DNA from 3 places in the Mesorhizobium sp. Cs1299R1N3 genome. Region 1 is predicted to be linked to each of the others. Evidence: predicted binding sites of a transcription regulator. Region 1 holds the regulator's gene; each other region holds the start of a gene.
What was found. Region 1 encodes PhoB, which activates phosphate uptake and scavenging genes when phosphate is short. Its sites were predicted from a motif close to TGTCATNNANCTGTCAT; they were not measured.

Region 1 (6,374 bases):
TTGGGGGCCGCGGCGCCTTCATTTCTTCAAGCGGTCAAACTCAGTTGCAGGCCGCGACGCTGCCGGCGGCGACGCCCGCGCAGACTTCGTCCTTCTTGATCCAGCCGGCGTCGATGACGAGGTTGAGATTGTCCTTGGTGATGGCGACCGGGGTCAGGAACAGCGACTTGACGGTGTTGCCGCCAGGCGTCGTGAAGTCCTTCGCGCCGGCGATGTCGGTCATCTTCTTGCCGTCGGCGAGCTGCGAGGCGATCTCGGCGGCGTTCTTGCCGAGTTCACGCGCGTCCTTCCACACCGACACGGTCTGTGTGCCGAGCGCGATGCGGTTGAGCGCGGCGTGGTCGCCGTCCTGGCCAGAGACCGGCACGGTGCCGGCGAGCCCCTGCGCCGTCAGCGCCGCGACGACGCCGCCGGCGGTGCCGTCATTGGCCGCGACCACGGCGTCGACCTTATTGTCGTTGGCGGTGAGGAACTGCTCCATGTTCTTCTGGGCGTTGGCGGGCAGCCAGCCGTCCGTATAGGCTTCGCCGACATTCTTGATCTTGCCGCTGTCGATGGCTTCCTTCAGCACTTCCATCGAGCCCGAGAACAGGAAGTCGGCATTCGGATCGGCACCCGAGCCCTTGATGAAGACGTAATTGCCTTCGGGCTTCACCTTGAACACCCCGCGGGCCTGCATGCGGCCGACTTCCTTGTTGTCGAAGGTCAGGTAGAAGACGTCCTTGTTCTCGATCAGGCGGTCATAGCCGACGACCGGAATGCCCTCGTCGAGCGCCTTCTGCACCGCCGGGCCGATGGCCGAAGCATCCTGCGCCAGGATGATCAGCGAATTGGCGCCCTGCGAAATCAGGCTTTCGACATCGGTCAGCTGCTTGCCGGGATTGGACTGCGCATCGGCGGAAATGTACTTGTCGCCCGCGGCCTCGATCGCCTTCTTCATGGCGGCCTCGTCGGTCTTCCAGCGCTCTTCCTGGAAATTCGACCACGAAACGCCGATGACCTTGTCCTTCGCCTGCGCCACCGGCGCCAGCGTCAGCGACATGGCGACACCCGCCAGGATGGCGACTGTGAATCTCTTCATGATATATCCTCCCTGCGCCGCGTATGGCGCGACCAAACTGGCCCGAAGGCCGGCACAAAGGCCCTATTTTTTCGAGCCTCGAAAAAACACTGATCCATCGTCGGAACACTGTCAACATCGATTCTGATGGATTTTGAGGTGCCGGGACCCTTTTTTCGAGTCCCGCAATAAATAAATGACAGCTCCTGCCGCTTCTGCCAGTATTCGGCCCGTTGCCGGAGATGTTCGAGGGGGTGTCAAGAACCGCGGCGACGGGAGGATGTGGGAAGCATGTCGGTCGGAATCCGCCACGACGATCTGCGCCGGCGCAACCGCGCCATGGTGATTGCAGCCGTGCGTCAGGGTGGTCAGCCCTCGCGCACCGAGATCGCCGCCACCACCGGCCTCAGCCACTCGACCATATCGGCGATATCAGCCGACCTGATCGACGAGGGTATCCTGACCGAAGGCAAGCCGAACGAGGCCGGTTCACTGAAACGCGGCCGGCCGCAGGTTGGCCTTGGTCTCAACCCCGAGGCCGCGGCTGTGATGACCGTGGTGCTGTCGCTGAATTTCCTGTCCGTCGCCGTCATCGATTATTCCGGCCAGGTGGTCGCCGAGGAACAGCGCCGGCTGGACACGCTGACCATATCGCGCGAGGCGCTGATCGGCGAATGCACGGCAATAGTGCGGCGGCGCCTCGAGGACCCCGATCTCGACGTCCGCAGTATTGCCCGCATCGCGCTGGCGATCCAGGGCATCACCGACACCGAGGCGCGTGCGATGCTGTGGTCGCCGATCACGCCGCAGACGGATATTCCCTTCGCCGACATACTTGAAGCCGAGTTCGGCATCCCCGCCACCATGGAGAACGACTGCAACATGATGGCGGTGGCGCTGCGCTGGCGCGACCCCGAACGCTACCGCGACGACTTCATCGCCATCCTGCTCTCGCACGGCATTGGCATGGGCCTGGTGCTGAAGGGCGAGCTTTTCACCGGCACGCATTCGTCGGGAGGCGAGTTCGGCCACATGATCCATCGCCCGGGAGGCGCGCTCTGCCGCTGCGGGCGGCGCGGCTGCGTCGAGGCCTATGCCGGCAACTACGCCATCTGGCGCAACGCCAGGCAGCTTGGCGAGGACGCCGAACCGGTCGCCGATGTCAGCGATGCGCAGATGCGGGCACTCGCCGCGACGGCAAGGGAGAAAGACGGACCGGAGCGCGAAGCCTATCGCAAGGCCGGCGAGGCGCTGGGCTATGGGCTGGGCAGCCTGTTCGCTCTGATCGATCCCGCACCCGTCGCCATGGTCGGCGTCAGCGCCGCCGCCTTCGACCTAATCGAGCCGGCCTTGCGCGAGGCCATCGCCCAGACCGCCGGCGGCCAGCATTCGGAATCGATTTCCTTCGACACCGAGCCGAACGAGCTGCCGCTCATCCGCGAAGGTTGCGCCATGCGGGCGCTGACCTTCGTCGACCAGGAGATTTTCGCGCCGGGCGTGCTGGCGAGGCCCGGCGTTCCGGGCAAGAATGTAGCCTGATTTCAGTCTTCGCGGATCGCGTAGCCCGCGCCGCGAATGGTGCGGATCACGTCCGGCATGCGGCCGTTGTTGACCGCCTTGCGCAGCCGGCCGACATGCACGTCCACGGTGCGCTCGTCGATATAGATCGTCTCGCCCCAGACATTGTCGAGCAGCTGGCTGCGCGAGAACACGCGACCGGGATGACGCATCATGAATTCGAGCAGGCGGAACTCGGTCGGCCCGAGCCGGATCTCGCTCTTCTTGCGATAGACCCGGTGCGATTCCCGGTCGAGCACGATGTCGCCGACCTTGAGCACGCTGGACAGCACTTCCGGCTTGGCGCGGCGCAGCAGCGCCTTGACCCGGGCCATGAATTCCGGTGTCGAGAACGGCTTGACCAGATAGTCGTCGGCACCGGTCGAGAGGCCGCGCACGCGGTCGCTCTCCTCGCCGCGCGCCGTCAGCATGATGATCGGCAGCCTCTCGGTCTCGGGCCGCATTCGCAGGCGCCGACAGAGTTCGATGCCGGAAACCGCCGGCACCATCCAGTCGAGCACCAGGAGGTCGGGCACGTTCTCCTGGAGGCGGATCTCGGCTTCGTCGCCGCGCGTCACCACCTCGACCTGGTAGCCTTCCGATTCCAGATTGTAGCGGAGGAGCACGCCGAGCGGCTCCTCGTCCTCCACCACCATGATGCGTGGCGCGATCATCGATTGATCATCCCTGCCGTCAAGCCGCCGGCACCGACATCGCCGTCTCGTCCTGCTTCGGACGGTTGGCGGGCAGTTGCGTGCCGGTCAGCACATAATATGCATTCTCGGCAATGTTGGTCACGTGGTCGCCGATGCGTTCGAGATTCTTGGCGCAGAACAAAAGATGCGTGCAAGCCGTGATGTTGCGCGGATCCTCCATCATGTAGGTCAGGAGTTCGCGGAACACCGATGTGTATTTGACATCGATGCGTTCGTCGTCATTCCTGAGCTTGGCGAGCGCGGCGGCATCGCCGGCCGCGTATTCCTCGACCACGCCCTGCACCTGGATCAGCACCAGCTGCGCCATGGAGTCGATCGAATGCGACAGGTCGCGCGGCGTGGCGGAGAGGCCGACGGAGCCGACGCGCTTGGCAATGTTCTTGGCAAGGTCGCCGATGCGCTCGAGATCGCCCGCCATCCGGATCGAGCCGACGACGTGACGCAGATCGTCGGCCATCGGCTGACGCTTGGCGATCAGGGTGATGGCGCGGTCGTCGAGTTCGCGCTGGCGCGCGTCCATGATGGCATCGTCGGAGACGACGCGCTGTGCCAGCGCGTTATCGGAATTCAGCAGCGCCTTGGTGGCGCCGCCGACCATCGTGCCGGCGAGATCGCCCATGTCGCTGATCAGCCTGCTGATCTGTCCGAGATCCTCGTCGAAGGCTGCGACTGTATGTTCGGCCATGATCCTGGTCCTCGTATGCGTGATATCAGCCGAAGCGGCCGGTGATGTAGTCCTGGGTGCGCTTCTCGCGAGGCGACGTGAAGATCTTCTCGGTCTTGTCGAATTCGACCAGTTCGCCCAGATACATGAAAGCCGTCTGGCGTGACACGCGCGCCGCCTGCTGCATATTGTGGGTGACGATGACGATCGTGTAGTCGGCCTGCAACTCGTCGATCAGTTCCTCGATCTTGGCGGTCGACAGCGGATCGAGCGCCGAGGCCGGCTCGTCGAGCAGGATGACCTCCGGCTTCACCGCCACGGTGCGGGCGATGCAAAGACGCTGCTGCTGGCCGCCTGACAGGCTGAGGCCGCTGGCGTTCAGCTTGTCCTTGACCTCGGTCCACAATGCGGCGCGCTTCAGCGCCTGCTCGACACGGCCGTCCATTTCGGCCTTGCTGATCTTCTCATAGAGCCTGACGCCGAAGGCGATGTTCTCATAGATCGACATCGGGAACGGCGTCGGCTTCTGGAACACCATGCCGATCTTGGTACGCAGCAGGTTGAGATCCTGCGAGCGGTCGAGAACGTTCTGGCCGTCGAGCAGCACCTGGCCCTCGGCGGTCTGCTTGGGGTAGAGTTCGTAGATGCGGTTGAAGACGCGCAGCAGCGTCGACTTTCCGCAACCCGACGGTCCGATGAAGGCCGTCACGCTGCGCTCGGGCAGCGACAACGTGATGTCCTTCAGCGCCTTCGACTGGCCGTAGTAGAAATTGAGGTTCTTGACCTCGATCTTCGCCTTGGCGGCTGCCTCGGTGGCAATCGTCATGTCTGGAGACAACATCTGGCTCATTTGTCCTCTCTGCGTCCGGTCAGGCTGCGCGCAAAGATGCTGAGCGCGAGAACCGTCAATGTGATTATGAGTGCGCCGGTCCAGGCCAGCTGCTGCCATTCCTCATAGGGGCTGAGAGCGAACTGGAAGATGGTGACCGGCAGGCTGGCCATCGGCGCGTTGAGATTGCTCGACCAGAACTGGTTGTTGAGCGCGGTGAAGAGCAGCGGCGCCGTCTCGCCGGAGATGCGGGCGATCGACAGCAATATGCCGGTGACGATGCCGGAAAGTGCTGCACGGTAAGCCACTGATTTGATGACCACCCAGCGCGGCGCGCCGATCGCGGTGCCGGCTTCGCGCAAGGCGTTCGGCACCAGGTTGAGCATGTCCTCGGTGGTGCGCACGACCACGGGGATGACCAGGATGGCCAGCGCGACGGCGCCGGCGATCGCCGAGAAATGCCCCATCGGCCGCACCATCAATTCGTAGACGAACAGGCCGATGATGATCGACGGCGCCGACAGCAGGATGTCGTTGATGAAGCGCACCACGGTGGTGAGTTTCGAGAAGCGGCCGTATTCGGCCATGTAGGTGCCGGCCAGAACACCGATTGGCGTGCCGACGATAACGGCGATGACCGTCATCACCACGCTGCCATAGATAGCGTTCAGCAGGCCGCCGGCATCGCCGGGGGGCGGCGTCATCTGCGTGAACACATCAAGGGAGAGCCCGGCTGCGCCTTTGTAGACCAAAGCGCCGAGGATCAGTGCCAGCCAGGCAAGCCCGATGCCCGCGGCGGCGACGCACAGCGTCATCATCACCGAGTTTCTGGTCTTGCGGCGGCTGTGAAGCGACGAGGCTGTCGACATCGGTCAGGCTCCGGTGCGGGCGTCGATGCGCATCAGCATGTAGCGTGCGATGGCAAGGATGAGGAAAGTGATGACGAACAGGATCAAGCCGAGCGCCACCAGCGAGGACGTGTAGAGATCGCCGACGGCTTCGGTGAATTCATTGGCGATGGTCGCGGAGATTGTCGTTGCCGGCGCGAACAGCGAGGTCGAGATGCGGTGCGCATTGCCGATCACGAAGGTCACCGCCATGGTTTCGCCGAGCGCGCGGCCAAGGCCGAGCATGACGCCGCCCATGATGCCGATGCGGGTGTAAGGGATGACGACGCGGCGTGTCACTTCCCAGGTCGTGCAGCCAATGCCGTAGGCGGACTCCTTCAGCACCGGCGGCACCGTGTCGAACACGTCCTTGGTGATCGAGGTGATGAAGGGCAGCACCATGATGGCGAGGATCAGCGACGAGGTCAGCAGGCCGATGCCGTAGGGCGGACCGGCAAACAGGCTGCCAAGGCCGGGAACGCCATGGAAAACGCTGATGATGAAGGGCTGCACCGTCGTCTGCAGGAACGGCGCCAGGACGAACAGGCCCCAGATGCCGTAGATGATCGAAGGAATGCCGGCCAGCAGTTCCACCGCCATGCCGATTGGGCGCCGAAGCGGGCGCGGGCAAAGCTCGGTGAGAAAAATGGCAATGCCGATG
Region 2 (6,374 bases), on a different contig from region 1:
AAGGTGAACATGGCGCTGCGCGACCAGCATTTGCTGGCCGTTCCGGCCGGCGACAACGTCATTCGCCTGCTGCCACCGCTCACCGTCACCGATGCCGAGATTCACGAAGCGCTCAACCGCATCCGCGCTGGCGCCAAGGGCCTGTCGGAGGCCATGGCCTCCGCCGCCGCGAAGTAATCCGGAACCATTCCTGATGTCAGTCCGCCATTTCACTGATCTTTCCACCGTTTCCGAAGGCGATTTGCGCTTCATGCTGGATGACGCGGTGACGCGAAAGGCGCGTCTCAAGGCCGGTGAGCGGACCAAGCCGCTCGAAGGCAAGGTGCTGGCGATGATCTTCGACAAACCATCGACGCGCACCCGCGTTTCTTTCGACGTCGGCATGCGCCAGCTTGGCGGCGAGACCATCATGTTGACCGGCACCGAGATGCAGCTAGGCCGCTCCGAGACCATCGCCGATACCGCCAAGGTGCTGTCGCGCTACGTCGATGCGATCATGATCCGCACCACCTCGCATGAGCGGCTGCTGGAGCTGACCGAGAACGCAACCGTCCCGGTGATCAACGGCCTGACCGACGACACCCATCCCTGCCAGCTGATGGCCGACATCATGACTTTCGAGGAGCATCGCGGGCCGGTGGCTGGAAAGACGATCGCCTGGACCGGCGACGGCAACAATGTGCTGCACTCGCTGCTCGAGGCCTCGGCACGGTTCCGCTTCAATCTCAACGTCGCCGTGCCCGAAGGCAGCGAACCGGCGCAGAAGCATATCGACTGGTCCAGGGCGCATGGCGGCAAGCTGCATTTCACCCGCTCGCCCGAGGAAGCCGTCGACCAGGCCGACTGCATCGTCACCGACTGCTGGGTGTCGATGGGCCAGGAACACCGCGCTCGCGGCCACAATGTCTTCTCACCCTATCAGGTCAACGCAGCGCTGATGGCCAGGGCAAAGCCCGATGCCCTGTTCATGCATTGCCTGCCGGCCCATCGCGGCGAGGAGGTGACCGACGAGGTCATCGACGGGCCGCATTCGGTGGTGTTCGACGAGGCCGAGAACCGGCTCCACGCCCAGAAGGCCGTGCTCGCCTGGTGCCTCGGTGCTTGAAGTCTCTTGGGTGCCTGAAATGACTGATGCCCTGAAATGCCTGGGCGCCTGAAGTGCCTGGGCGCCCGAAATGTCTGGGCGCTTGATCTGCGGGGGCGCGATGCCTATCTGCGCCGCATCACGCAAATCAAGCGCGTTTGGACGCATGTGCCCACCAGGGCCGCATGGCCGCGCCCTGGAGCTTTGTCATGTTGGAAAGCCATCAAGTGACTGAACATCACCCCAAACTCGGCGAGTTCGGCTACGCCGGCGACGATCACGTCGTTCCCTTCGAAGTCGGTCCGCTCGACGTGCGTGGCCGCACGGTCCAGCTCGGGCCGATGCTCGACGCCATCCTTGGCCGCCACGACTATCCCGAGCCGGTCGCCCGCCTGCTGGCGGAAGCCTGTGTGCTGACGGTGCTGCTCGGCACCTCGCTCAAGTTCGAAGGCAAGTTCATCCTGCAGACCCGTACCGATGGGCCTGTCGACATGCTGGTCGCGGACTTTTCCACGCCCTCGGCGCTGCGCGCCTATGCGCGTTTCGACGCCGACCGGCTGGAGGCACTGATCGCGGCCGGCGAGACCTCGCAGCAAACGCTGCTTGGCAGCGGCGTGCTGGCGCTGACCATCGACCAGGGCGCCCATACGCAGCGCTATCAGGGCATCGTCCAGCTCGACGGCGAGACGCTGGAAGAGGCGGCGCGCACGTATTTCCGCCAGTCGGAACAGATCCCGACCGACCTCAGGCTCTCGGTCGCCAAGCTGCTGACGCCCGGTGTCGGCGGTGCGCGCGAGCAGTGGCGCGCCGGCGGTATCCTGGCGCAGTTCCTGCCGCAATCGCCCGAGCGCATGCGCATTCCGGACCTGCCGGGTGGGGATGGTGATCCGCGCGAGGAGATCCATGATCCCACAGACAATTCCTGGCAGGAGTTGCTGGCCTTGCTCGGCACCATCGAGCCGACCGAATTGATCGACCCGACCATCGGCGCCGAGCGGCTGCTCTACCGCTTGTTCCACGAGCATGGCGTGCGCGTCTTCGGCGGCGTTCCAGTCGCCGATCAGTGCTCATGCTCCAGGGACAAGATCCGCGGCATTCTCGAAGGCTTCTCCGCGCAGGAGATCAAGGACAGTACCGAGGATGGCGGCATCCACGTCGCCTGCGAGTTCTGCTCGACGCGGTACGACTTCGATCCGGCGGAATTTGCGGCTCAGTGAGCTATCTTTCCTTCTCCCCGTTCACGGGGAGAAGGTGCCCGACGGGCGGATGAGGGGCAGCGCGACCGCCGGTGCTCAGTTCACCGTGCGCCTTGTCCCCGGCAGATCGAGCGAGAAGGCGGGGATAGCGATGTCGAACGTCTCGCCGCGCTTGTTGCGCATCGTGTAGCGTCCGACCATGATCCCGGACGGTGTCGAGAGCGGGCAGCCGGACGTATATTGATAGCTGTCGCCGGGATTGAGCTCCGGCTGGTCGCCGACAACGCCCGGCCCGCGCACTTCCTCGACCCTGCCGGCACCATCGGTGATGTGCCAGTAGCGCGACAACAACTGCACGAACTCGTCCGACTGGTTGTCGATCGTTATCTGATAGCCCCAGACATAGCGGTTCTCCGAGGGGTCCGAACGGTCCTCGAGATAGAACGGCCTGACCTGCACTTCGATGTTGCGCGTCACGGCGCGGTACATGAGCGGCTCCAAAACAATCCGACGATTTTCGACGCTCCCGGTGAGCAGGTCAACGTGCGCGTCTTGTCGCGCCTAGCCTTGAACCGCAGGTGCCGGCAAAGAATGTCATTTAAGTGACACAGGACAATGGTGGTGTGCACGAACCGGGCGACTCGGCGCTCTGTCGAACTGTTGAAAACGGCCACGATGCGGGCCGCCTTTCCGGAGTGACCAGATCTCGATGGAACTCACCTTCATAGCCGCCTCGCTTTCGACCGCACTCATCCTTTCAAACGCCGCCAGCATTTCGCTCGCCGCCTCACGGCTGAAACGGCGCGGTACGATCGCCCCGCCCGCCGGCAAGTCGCAACCGGTATCGATCGTCGTCCCGTCGCGTGGCGTCGAGGCGTTCACGCATGAAACGCTGGAACGCGCCTTCGCGCTCGACTGGCCGCGTTATGAGCTGATCTTCTGCGTCGCCCATGCCGACGACCCGGTGGTCAAACTGATAAACAGGGCGATTGCCCGGTTTTCCAAGGTGCCGGCCCGGCTGCTGATCGGTGACGACCGTGTCAGCGCCAATCCAAAGCTCAACAATTGCGTCAAGGGCTGGGAAGCGGCGCGCCACAACTGGGTCATTCTCGCCGATTCCAACGTCTTGATGCCGAGGGACTATGTCGAGCACATGATGGCGGCATGGCGATCCGACACCGGCCTTGTCTGCTCGACACCGATCGGCTCGCGACCCGAGGGTTTCTGGGCCGATGTCGAATGCGCCTTCCTCAACACATTGCAGGCCCGCTGGCAGTATGCCGGCGAGGCGCTCGGCCTCGGCTTTGCCCAGGGCAAGAGCATGCTGTGGAACAAGCCGATGCTGGACGCCAATGGCGGCATTCGCGCGCTGGCCGCCGAGATAGCCGAGGACGCCGCCGCCACCAAGCTGGTCAACGGCCTCGGCCTGCGCGTCAATCTCGTCGCGGCGCCCTTCGAGCAGCCGCTCGGCCAGCGTACCGTTGGCGAGATCTGGTCGCGCCAGGCCCGCTGGGCGCGCCTGCGCCGCGTCACCTTTCCGCTGTTCTTCGCGCCGGAAATCCTGACCGGCGCAGCGGTGCCTCTCGCGCTAACGCTGGTTGCGGCGGCGAGCGCGGGCGTCAGCCTCTGGGCAACCGCGATTGCCGTGTTGGCGGCCTTCTACCTTCCGGAATGCGCGCTGGCCTTGTCCAAGGGCTGGCATCTGTCGCCGCGCATGGTCGCGGCGATGATCGCGCGCGACTTGATGCTCCCGTCCATCTGGGCGCGCGGCTGGCTCGGCGGCGCCGTCGACTGGCGCGGCAATGCCATGACCATCCGCACCAAGGCGGCCGAATTGGAAGAGACGCCGTCGCGCGCCTGATCGCCGCGGACGACACTCCTAAGCAGCTTATCTAGCTGCCTGCAACGCCTGCGCGATGTCTTCCAGCAGGTCGTCGGCGTCCTCCAGGCCAACAGACAGCCTGAGCGTGCCAGGCCCGATGCCGAGTTCGGCGCGGGCCTCGTCGCTCAAATTCTTGTGCGTCGTCGTCGCCGGATGGGTGATCAGGCTCTTGGCATCGCCGAGATTGTTTGAGATCAGCACGATGTCGAGGGCGTTCTGCAGGGCGAACGCCGCCGGCTTGCCACCCTTGACGTCGAGGCAGATCAGAGTCGAACCGCCCGACATCTGCTTCTTGACGATATCAGCCTGCGGGTGGTCGGCGCGGCCGGGATAGATGACGCGAGCGATCTGCGGCTGCTCGGCCAGGAAGTCGGCGATCCTGCCGGCGCTTTCCGTCTGCTGGCGCACGCGCAGCGGCAGCGTCTCGAGGCCCTTCAGCAAGGTCCAGGCATTAAACGGCGACAGGCTGGGGCCGGTGTGGCGGAAATAGTCGTGCAGGTTTTCGTCGATCCACTTCTTGTCCGACAGGATGACACCGCCCAGACAGCGGCCCTGGCCGTCAATGTGCTTGGTGGCCGAGTAGACGACGATGTGCGCGCCAAGCTGCAACGGCTTCTGCTGCAGCGGCGTGGCGAAGACATTGTCGACGACAAGCCGCGCGCCGATCGAGTTGGCAAGCGAGGCGACGGCCGCGATGTCGACGACTTCCAGCGTCGGATTGGTCGGGCTTTCCAGAAAGAACAGCTTGGTGTTCGGCCTGACCGCCTTTTCCCAATTGGCAATGTCGGTGCCGTCGACCAAAGTCGCCTCGATGCCATAGCGTGGCGCCAGCGTCTCGACCACCCAGCGGCAGGAGCCGAACAGCGCGCGCGCCGCCACGATATGGTCGCCGGCCTTGACGCTGCACAGCAGCGCCGCTGTCACCGCCGCCATGCCCGACGCCGTGGCGCGCGCGTCCTCGGCGCCTTCCAGCGCGCACATGCGTTTTTCGAACATGTCGACGGTCGGGTTGGCGTAACGCGAATAGATGAAGCCAGGCTCTTCGCCCTTGAAGCGGGCTTCCGCCGCCTGGGCGGTCTTGTAGACATAGCCCTGGGTCAGATACATCGCCTCGGAGGTTTCGCCGAAGCCGGAACGCAGGGTTCCGCCATGCACGAGTGCCGTCTGAGATTTCCAGTTGCGCGTCTTGCTCGTCATCGTCCTATCCAAACACAAAAAAACCGGCCGCGAAAAAGTCGCAACCGGTCCATACGGCCTTGCGGCCCGACGGTCCTTTAGCGACTTGTTTAACGTGGCTGCAAGCCGACCGGCCAAATCACCACGGGATAACGACCCTTTAGACCCGCGCCACGCTTGCGTCAATTGCCGGCTTCATTAAGAGGTTTGTACCAAGGCAGGTTCCGCAAAGTGCCCCGCGGTTTTGCGGCAAGAACCTGCAACAAAGGAGACCGGTCTTGGGGCGGAGCCAGACTTTGCGGCAGACAGGCATTCTTCCCGATCAGGACATTTCGGCGCTGTTCCAGTCCGGCGCGCTGAAGTCGCCGCGTGCGCTCGATGCCGACCAGATCCAGCCGGCTAGTCTTGATCTCAGATTGGGCGAAAAGGCCTGGCGGGTGCGGGCCTCGTTCTTGCCCGGTCCCAACCACAAGGTCTCGGAAAAACTTGATCGGCTGCAACTGCACGAGATCAATCTGGCCGAAGGCGCGGTTCTCGAAACCGGCTGCGTCTATATTGTGCCGCTGCTCGAAAGCCTGGCCCTGCCGGCTGACATTTCGGCCTCGGCCAATCCAAAGAGCTCGACCGGTCGCCTCGACATCTTCACCCGCGTCATGACCGACCGTGGCCACGAGTTCGACAAGATCGCCGCCGGCTACAACGGTCCGCTCTATCTCGAAGTCAGCCCGCGCACCTTCCCGATCGTTGCGCGCACCGGTTCGCGCCTGTCTCAAATCCGCTTTCGCACCGGCAACGCGCTGCTTTCGGAAGCCGAACTGCATGAATTGCACCGCGCCGAGATGCTGGTCGCCACCGAGCCGCCGAACATTTCTGGCGGCGGCATCGCGCTGTCGATCGATCTCAATGGCGACAAGGATGGGCTGGTCGGCTATCGCGGCAAGCACCACACTGGCCTCATCGATGTCGACAAGCGTGCCGCCCAGGATGTCCTCGACTTCTGGGAGCCGATCCACAAGAGCGGCGCCGGCGAACTGGT
Region 3 (6,374 bases), on a different contig from region 1:
CGAAGAGCGCCGCGACAATGTGCCGATGCAACGCTACGGGACGAGCGAGGAGATCGCCGCGACCATTGCTTTTTTGGCTTCGGAAGGGGCCGGGTATATTACCGGGCAGAGTATCCGCGTGGATGGGGGTGTTATCCGGGCGCTGTGAGGGATTTGGTCCGATTTTTTGGAGACGCCGGAGGGCCAGCGCCCCCCTCTGCCCTGCCGGGCATCTCCCCCTCAAGGGGGGAGATTGGCAGCTTTGGCGCCGGTTCTTTTCCTCAACACCGAAAATTAGCGAAAGCCATGGTGACATCCGATCTCCCCCCTTGAGGGGGAGATGTCCGGCAGGACAGAGGGGGGCGCTGGCCCGCCGGCGTTCCGTTTTGGGTGCCATGCTCGTCCCGACGCTTCAGTGGCCCGTCACCGCTGATCCGCATCCGTCAGCGTCTGCAGGAACGCCACGATGTCGTCGATCTCGGTGTCGTTGAGCGCCGGCTTGTCGCCGGGTTTCTTGCCGTTGAAGGGTGGGTCCTGGTTGAGATTTTTCCAGTATGCCTTTGGCAGATCGTCATATTGCCTCACCGTGCCGTCTGCATTCCTGGGATACCAGTGGCCGGGGTCGGTGTCGCGGCTGGCGTAGAAGGCGACGGCGTCGCGCAGCGTGTGGAAATAGCCGTTGTGGAAGAAACTCTTGCGCAGCGCGACATTGCGCAGCGTCGGTGTCTTGAACAGGCCGCAATAGCCGGTGCGGCCGTGGAAATCGGTGCGCAGCGGGCCGCACAGGCCGAGATCGGCATAGGCGGGGTCGGCGTTGGCCGGGATGGCCGGATTGCGCGGCACGGCGATGGCGATCAGGCCGAAATCGGTGAATTGCGGCGGCTCGCCGTCATTGGCGGGTTCGCTGAGGTGGCAGGAGGCGCAATTGCCTTTCGCCTCGTCCTCGAACAGGGCGCGGCCGCGCCGTTCCTGCGCCGACAGCGTCGCCTTGCCGGCGAGGAAGGCGTCGTAGCGGCTGGAATAGGGGTAGAAATCGGCGGCGCTCTGCTCGAACGTGCCGAGCGCCTCGGCGGCGGCGTCGAAGGCGTCGCCCGGGCGGTCGAAGACATCGTTGCCGAACGTTGCCTTGAACTCGTCGGCATAGGCCGATCTGCGCAAGGCGGCGGTGACCGCCCCCGCATCCTTGTTGGCCATCTCGAAGGGCGAGAGCAGCGGGATTTTCGCCTGATCCTTGCCGTGGTCGGCGCGACCGTCCCAGGTCAGGCCGCCGGTCGGACCGTTGTCGACGCTCTCGTCGCCTTCGTCCTCGGAATCGTAGAAGTGCTCGGTGAAGGCGGGAGCGGCCTGGAGATAGCGCAGCGAGGGCACCGCGCGCACGCCGGGCCGGTCGAGATGCGGCCCGCCCATCTCGACCGGAGCTGCCGAGGCCGGACCGAAAGCATGGCGCGGATCATGGCAGGACGAGCAGGCCTGCCTGCCCGAGGCCGACAGCGCCGGGTCGAAGAACATCTTTCGCCCCAAGGCGTTCAGCGCCTCGGCGCGCGCGAAAGCTTGCGCGCGGGATAGCGGACCGGGATGGACGCCATCCGCCGTACTCGCGGGCGCGGCACAGCCAAATGTCGAGATCGCGGCAATCGCGATCATCAGGCTTTTCCATCGTCTCGTCTTCATGGAGCATGGTCCGCTTTGGCCGGGAAATAGGAATGGAGTGCAACGGATTGATGACCGGCCCCTGTGCTCACGAAACCGTGTTCGCCGCAGCGGCGGATGTCACAAAGGTGACAAGGCATCCACGTTAGCTGCCCCTATGGTTTCCGCGCCCCTCCAGCCACAGTCAAGCCACGAGGTCTTCCCGATGACGAGGCTCAAGCTCCTCACTTCCTTCTGCCTGGCCGGTTCGGCCCTGCTTCCCCTCGCGGCCAATGCCGCCCCTGCGGGCTTCGACAAGATCGACACCGTCGTCGTCATCTATGCCGAGAACCGCAGCTTCGATAATCTCTATGGCGGCTTCCCCGGCGCCAACGGGCTGGCCAATGTCTCGGCCGATCAGGCGCGCCAGCTTGACCGCGACGGCAAGCCGCTCACCGAGCTGCCGCCGGCCTGGGGCGGGCTGACCGGAAAGGGCGTCACGCCTGTCGTGACGGAGGCTGAGACCGCGCATCTCGCCAACGCCGCCTTCGCCATCGACGATCCCAAGGGCTTCAACGAGGGCACCAACGTCATCACCCATGATCTGTGGCACCGCTTCTACCAGGAGCAGATGCAGATCGACGGCGGCAAGAACGATAAATTCGTCGCCTGGGCCGATTCCGGCGGCCTTGTCATGGGCCACTATGATGGCTCCATCCTGCCGATGTGGCAGGTCGCGAAGAAGTATGTGCTGGCCGACAATTTCTTCCAGGGCGCCTTCGGCGGCTCCTTCCTCAACCATTTCCAGCTCGCCTGCGCCTGTACGCCGGTCTACCCGCACGCCGACACCAGTCCGATCAAGGGCCAGATCGCCGTGGTCGAGGCCGACGGCACGACACTGAAGGTCGCCGACAATTCGCCGGCCTCGGCACTCGGCGGCGTACCGAAATTCGTCAATGACGGCGCCATCACGCCCGACTTCCATGCCGTCAACACCATGCAGCCGCCCTATCAGCCGAGCGCCAACAAGCCGGCCGAGGGCGGCGACAAGGCGCTGGCCGACCCGGCCGCGCCCACCACGCTGCCGCCGCAGCACGACATCACCATCGGCGATCTGCTGTCGCTGAAAGGAGTGAGCTGGGCCTGGTATGCCGGCGCCTGGCAGGCAACGCTCGACGGCAAGAACGCGACGCCGGTGCCGAACTTCCAGTTCCATCACCAGCCCTTCAACTACTTCGCCGCCTACGCGCCCGGCACCGCCGCGCGCACCGAGCATCTGCGGGACGGCGGCCTGGATGGCGCCGAGTTCATCAAGGCGATCGACGACGGCAAGCTGCCGCAGGTCGCCTTCTACAAGCCGCAAGGCAATCTCAACGAGCACGGCGGCTATGCCGACGTGGCCAGCGGCGACCGGCATCTGGCCGACCTCATTTCGCATCTGGAGAAGAGCCCGCAATGGGGCCACATGCTGGTGGTCGTCACCTATGACGAGAATGGCGGCTTCTGGGATCATGTCGCGCCGCCCAGGGCCGACCGGTGGGGCCCGGGCAACCGCGTCCCGGCCTTCATCGTCTCGCCCTATGCCAGGATGGGCACGGTCGACCACACGCAATACGACACGACGTCGATCGTGCGCTTCATCACCGCGCGCTACGACCTGCCGGTACTGACCGGCATCGTTGCCCGCGACAAAGCGCTGGCCGCCAATGGCGAGCCGCCGATGGGCGACCTGAGCGCGGCGCTGGACCTCAGCCGGTAGACCCGACCCGAATCGCGGATACGCCGCCGCGCCGCGGGGCGCGGTGGCCATCTCAGCCGCCATTCACCAGGGCAAGAATGAGCTTCTGCAGATTGCCGCCCTGGCCGAGTTCGACGCGGTCGAAATCGCGGCTTGCCTGCACCCGGGCCTTCGAGATCGCGTCGAGCCGACGGACCACCTCGGCCCTGGTCTTGCTGCATTTGGGATCATCGGGAACAGTCAGGCCGTCGGTCGCGACTTCGATGTCATTGACCATTTGTATCATGCTGGCGCCATGGACCTTCTCATGGGCACTGACGCCGGCGATGAACACTTCCCAGCTCTTCTGGACGGCCGGCGGCAGCGGCGCGGAGGGGCTTGGCAAGGTGTAGGTGATAATCAGTTTCGGCTTCGCCGCCGTCAGCACGCAGGCCTTGCCGGTAGGCTTGTAGTTCCTGACCCCCCAGGTCAGCTTGAAATTGGTGTGGGCGATGGCGCGGGCAATGCCGGCATTCGGCCCGTTCTGGCCGATCGACCGGTAGAGCTCCAGCCCGGACTGGCCTGAAATGGCGTAGGTCTCGACCTTCTCGACCGGCTTCCATTCGGCCTGCGCGGCGAGCGGCGAGGCCACCAGGGCGGCTGTCACAAGACACAGGCGAATACAAGCTCTCAACACCAAGGCCCCCCGCACATGCAATGCCATTCAATGGCTTTTCCTATATGCTGCCGGCGGGTGCTGCAAATGCCCGAAGGGGGAAGTCATGAAAAGATATCTCGTTGCCGCCGGAGCCTTGGCGGCATTGCTTGGCACTGAGCCGGCCTTTGCCGCATCCTGCGGCTGGAGCGCGAAGATGGAAGAAGACGAGGGCGGCAGCGTGCTGACGGCTTCCGTCTGCGGCGGGCCGAAAGGCGACGCGCAGTTGATGCTGACCTGTTTCGACAATCCGGTGCTGAGCTACGACCTCGGTGCCAGCGGCCCGCAACTGGAACCGGGCATCAACGGTTCGTTCGACTTCAAGGCCGATGGCAAGACGGTGACCAAGACGCTGCAGCTGGAGGAAATGTACAATTATTTCGTGGTCGATCTCGCCAAGGCCGATCCGCTGCTCGACCTGCTGCGCTCGAAGGGGGACGTGTCGGTCAGCGCGGCCAAATATGGCGCTATCAGCTTTCCGCTGAAGGGATCGAGCGCGGCCATCGGCAAGGTGCTGGCGCAGTGCGGCAAGGCCAAGCCCGCGGCGGACGGGGATTGATCGGGTGCTGTGCGGCAGCTGTGGCGGCTATCCATATTGTCGTCATCCTGACATCTGAACATCAGCCCGCCACTAGCCCATTGTCACATCCAACTTCGCGAGCGGTGACGCCTCTTCCTTCTCCCCTTGTGGGAGAAGGTGGATCGGCGCGTAGCGCCGAGACGGATGAGGGGTGCCGAAAGAAAATCCGTTGATAATTCAGCGTAATGTGGTGTCGCGAGAAGCATGTTGCCAAGCTGGAACACCCCTCATCCGACCTCGCTTCGCGAGGCCACCTTCCCCCACAAGGGGGAGCTGAACCTTGCCGCCGGGGACGGCTGGCCGTATCTCATCCGCTATGGCCAACATCCAATTATGAAGGCTTGGGCTTCACCGCCAGCCATATTGGCTACAAGAAGAGCCTTTAGCGGACGCCAGCACGCTGTCGCCGGTTCCGGCTTGGCGGCGACTGGCGTATAGCGGAAGCCTTTCAGGCACTATTCAAATCGCCCGGCAAAGCGGATATAGGTCAGTTAGGTTGACCTATATAAGAAACGTCGGGGAGGCATGTCTTGACCCTTTTGAACCTGTTGGCTTCGCGCTCGACGCGCATGAAGGCGTCGGAAATCCGCGAGCTTTTGAAGCTGCTCGACCAGCCCGACATCATCTCATTCGCCGGCGGCATTCCCGATCCGTCACTGTTTCCGGCCGACGCCATCCGCGATGCCTATGCCGATGTGCTGGGCGGGGCGGAAGCCGGGGCGGCATTGCAGTACCAGGTCTCGGAAGGCTATCTGCCGTTGCGGCGCTGGCTTGCCGGGCAGATGGGCAAGCTTGGTATCGCCTGTGACGAGGGCAACATCTTCATCACCTCCGGCTCGCAGCAGGCGCTGGATTATCTCGGCAAGCTGTTCCTGTCGCCGGGCGATACCGCGCTGGTGACATGGCCAACCTATCTCGGCGCGCTGCAGGCCTTCAACGCCTACGAGCCGCGCTACGACCGGCTGCGGCCCGAAGGCGGCAACATGACGCCGGCGGCCTACCACACCGCTGCCACCGCCAATGGCGGGCGGGTGAAGTTCGCCTATCTGGTGCCCGACTTCGCCAACCCGACCGGCGCCACGCTGGATCGAAAGCAGCGCGAGGCGGTGCTCGACCTTGCCGGCGAGCTCGACATCGCCGTCATCGAGGACGCCGCCTATCGGGCGCTGCGCTATGACGGCGAGGGTGTGCCGCCGATCCTGGCGCTCGACTGCGCGCGGTCCGGCGGCATCGACAAGGCGCGCACGCTCTATTGCGGCTCGTTTTCGAAAATCCTGTCGCCGGGCATGCGCGTCGGCTGGGTCTGCGCGCCGCACCACGTGGTCGAAAAACTGGTGCTGATGAAGCAGGCTTCGGACCTGCACAGCCCGTCGGTCAACCAGATGGTGATGCACCGCGTCGCCGAATCCTTGTTCGACGGCCAGGTGGAAAAACTCATCGGCGCCTATCGCGAGCGCCGCGACGGCCTGCTTGGCGCGCTGGAAGTCAATATGCCGGAGGGCGTGAGTTGGAGCCGCCCGGAAGGCGGCATGTTCGTCTGGGTGACGCTGCCGGAAGGCACCGATGCCACGGAACTCCTGGCGCGGTCGGTGAAGGAGGCGCGCGTCGCCTTCGTGCCCGGCAATGCCTTCCACGCCGACGGCACCGGCCGCAACACGCTGCGGCTGTCGTTCACGCTGGCCGACCGTCGCGCGGTGAGCGAGGGCATTCCACGGCTGGCGGCGCTGCTCAAGGGTTAGACCCGCAGCCAAGCG

Region 2: O7B34_RS02255 (ceramide glucosyltransferase) is a predicted target of PhoB. The motif match lies at 2,873-2,889, and genes of this name have one in related genera.
Region 3: O7B34_RS27075 (acid phosphatase) is a predicted target of PhoB. The motif match lies at 1,747-1,763, and genes of this name have one in related genera.

What each region holds. Positions count from the first base shown of each region.
Region 1 covers NZ_JAPYKQ010000007.1:98,571-104,944, reverse strand. The annotation lists gene xylF (D-xylose ABC transporter substrate-binding protein) at 41-1,081, opposite strand; gene O7B34_RS17380 (ROK family protein) at 1,352-2,599, shown strand; gene phoB (phosphate regulon transcriptional regulator PhoB) at 2,602-3,291, opposite strand; gene phoU (phosphate signaling complex protein PhoU) at 3,311-4,018, opposite strand; gene pstB (phosphate ABC transporter ATP-binding protein PstB) at 4,044-4,847, opposite strand; gene pstA (phosphate ABC transporter permease PstA) at 4,844-5,695, opposite strand; gene pstC (phosphate ABC transporter permease subunit PstC) at 5,699-6,374, opposite strand, start outside.
Region 2 covers NZ_JAPYKQ010000001.1:480,631-487,004, reverse strand. The annotation lists gene O7B34_RS02275 (aspartate aminotransferase family protein) at 1-177, shown strand, start outside; gene argF (ornithine carbamoyltransferase) at 194-1,105, shown strand; gene O7B34_RS02265 (Hsp33 family molecular chaperone) at 1,270-2,301, shown strand; gene apaG (Co2+/Mg2+ efflux protein ApaG) at 2,377-2,769, opposite strand; gene O7B34_RS02255 (ceramide glucosyltransferase) at 2,990-4,141, shown strand; gene O7B34_RS02250 (O-succinylhomoserine sulfhydrylase) at 4,169-5,359, opposite strand; SAM riboswitch at 5,417-5,494, opposite strand; gene O7B34_RS02245 (2'-deoxycytidine 5'-triphosphate deaminase) at 5,635-6,374, shown strand, end outside.
Region 3 covers NZ_JAPYKQ010000018.1:61,991-68,364, reverse strand. The annotation lists gene O7B34_RS27085 (SDR family oxidoreductase) at 1-148, shown strand, start outside; gene O7B34_RS27080 (cytochrome-c peroxidase) at 403-1,623, opposite strand; gene O7B34_RS27075 (acid phosphatase) at 1,835-3,367, shown strand; gene O7B34_RS27070 (DUF922 domain-containing Zn-dependent protease) at 3,420-4,049, opposite strand; gene O7B34_RS27065 (hypothetical protein) at 4,108-4,599, shown strand; gene O7B34_RS27060 (aminotransferase-like domain-containing protein) at 5,190-6,359, shown strand.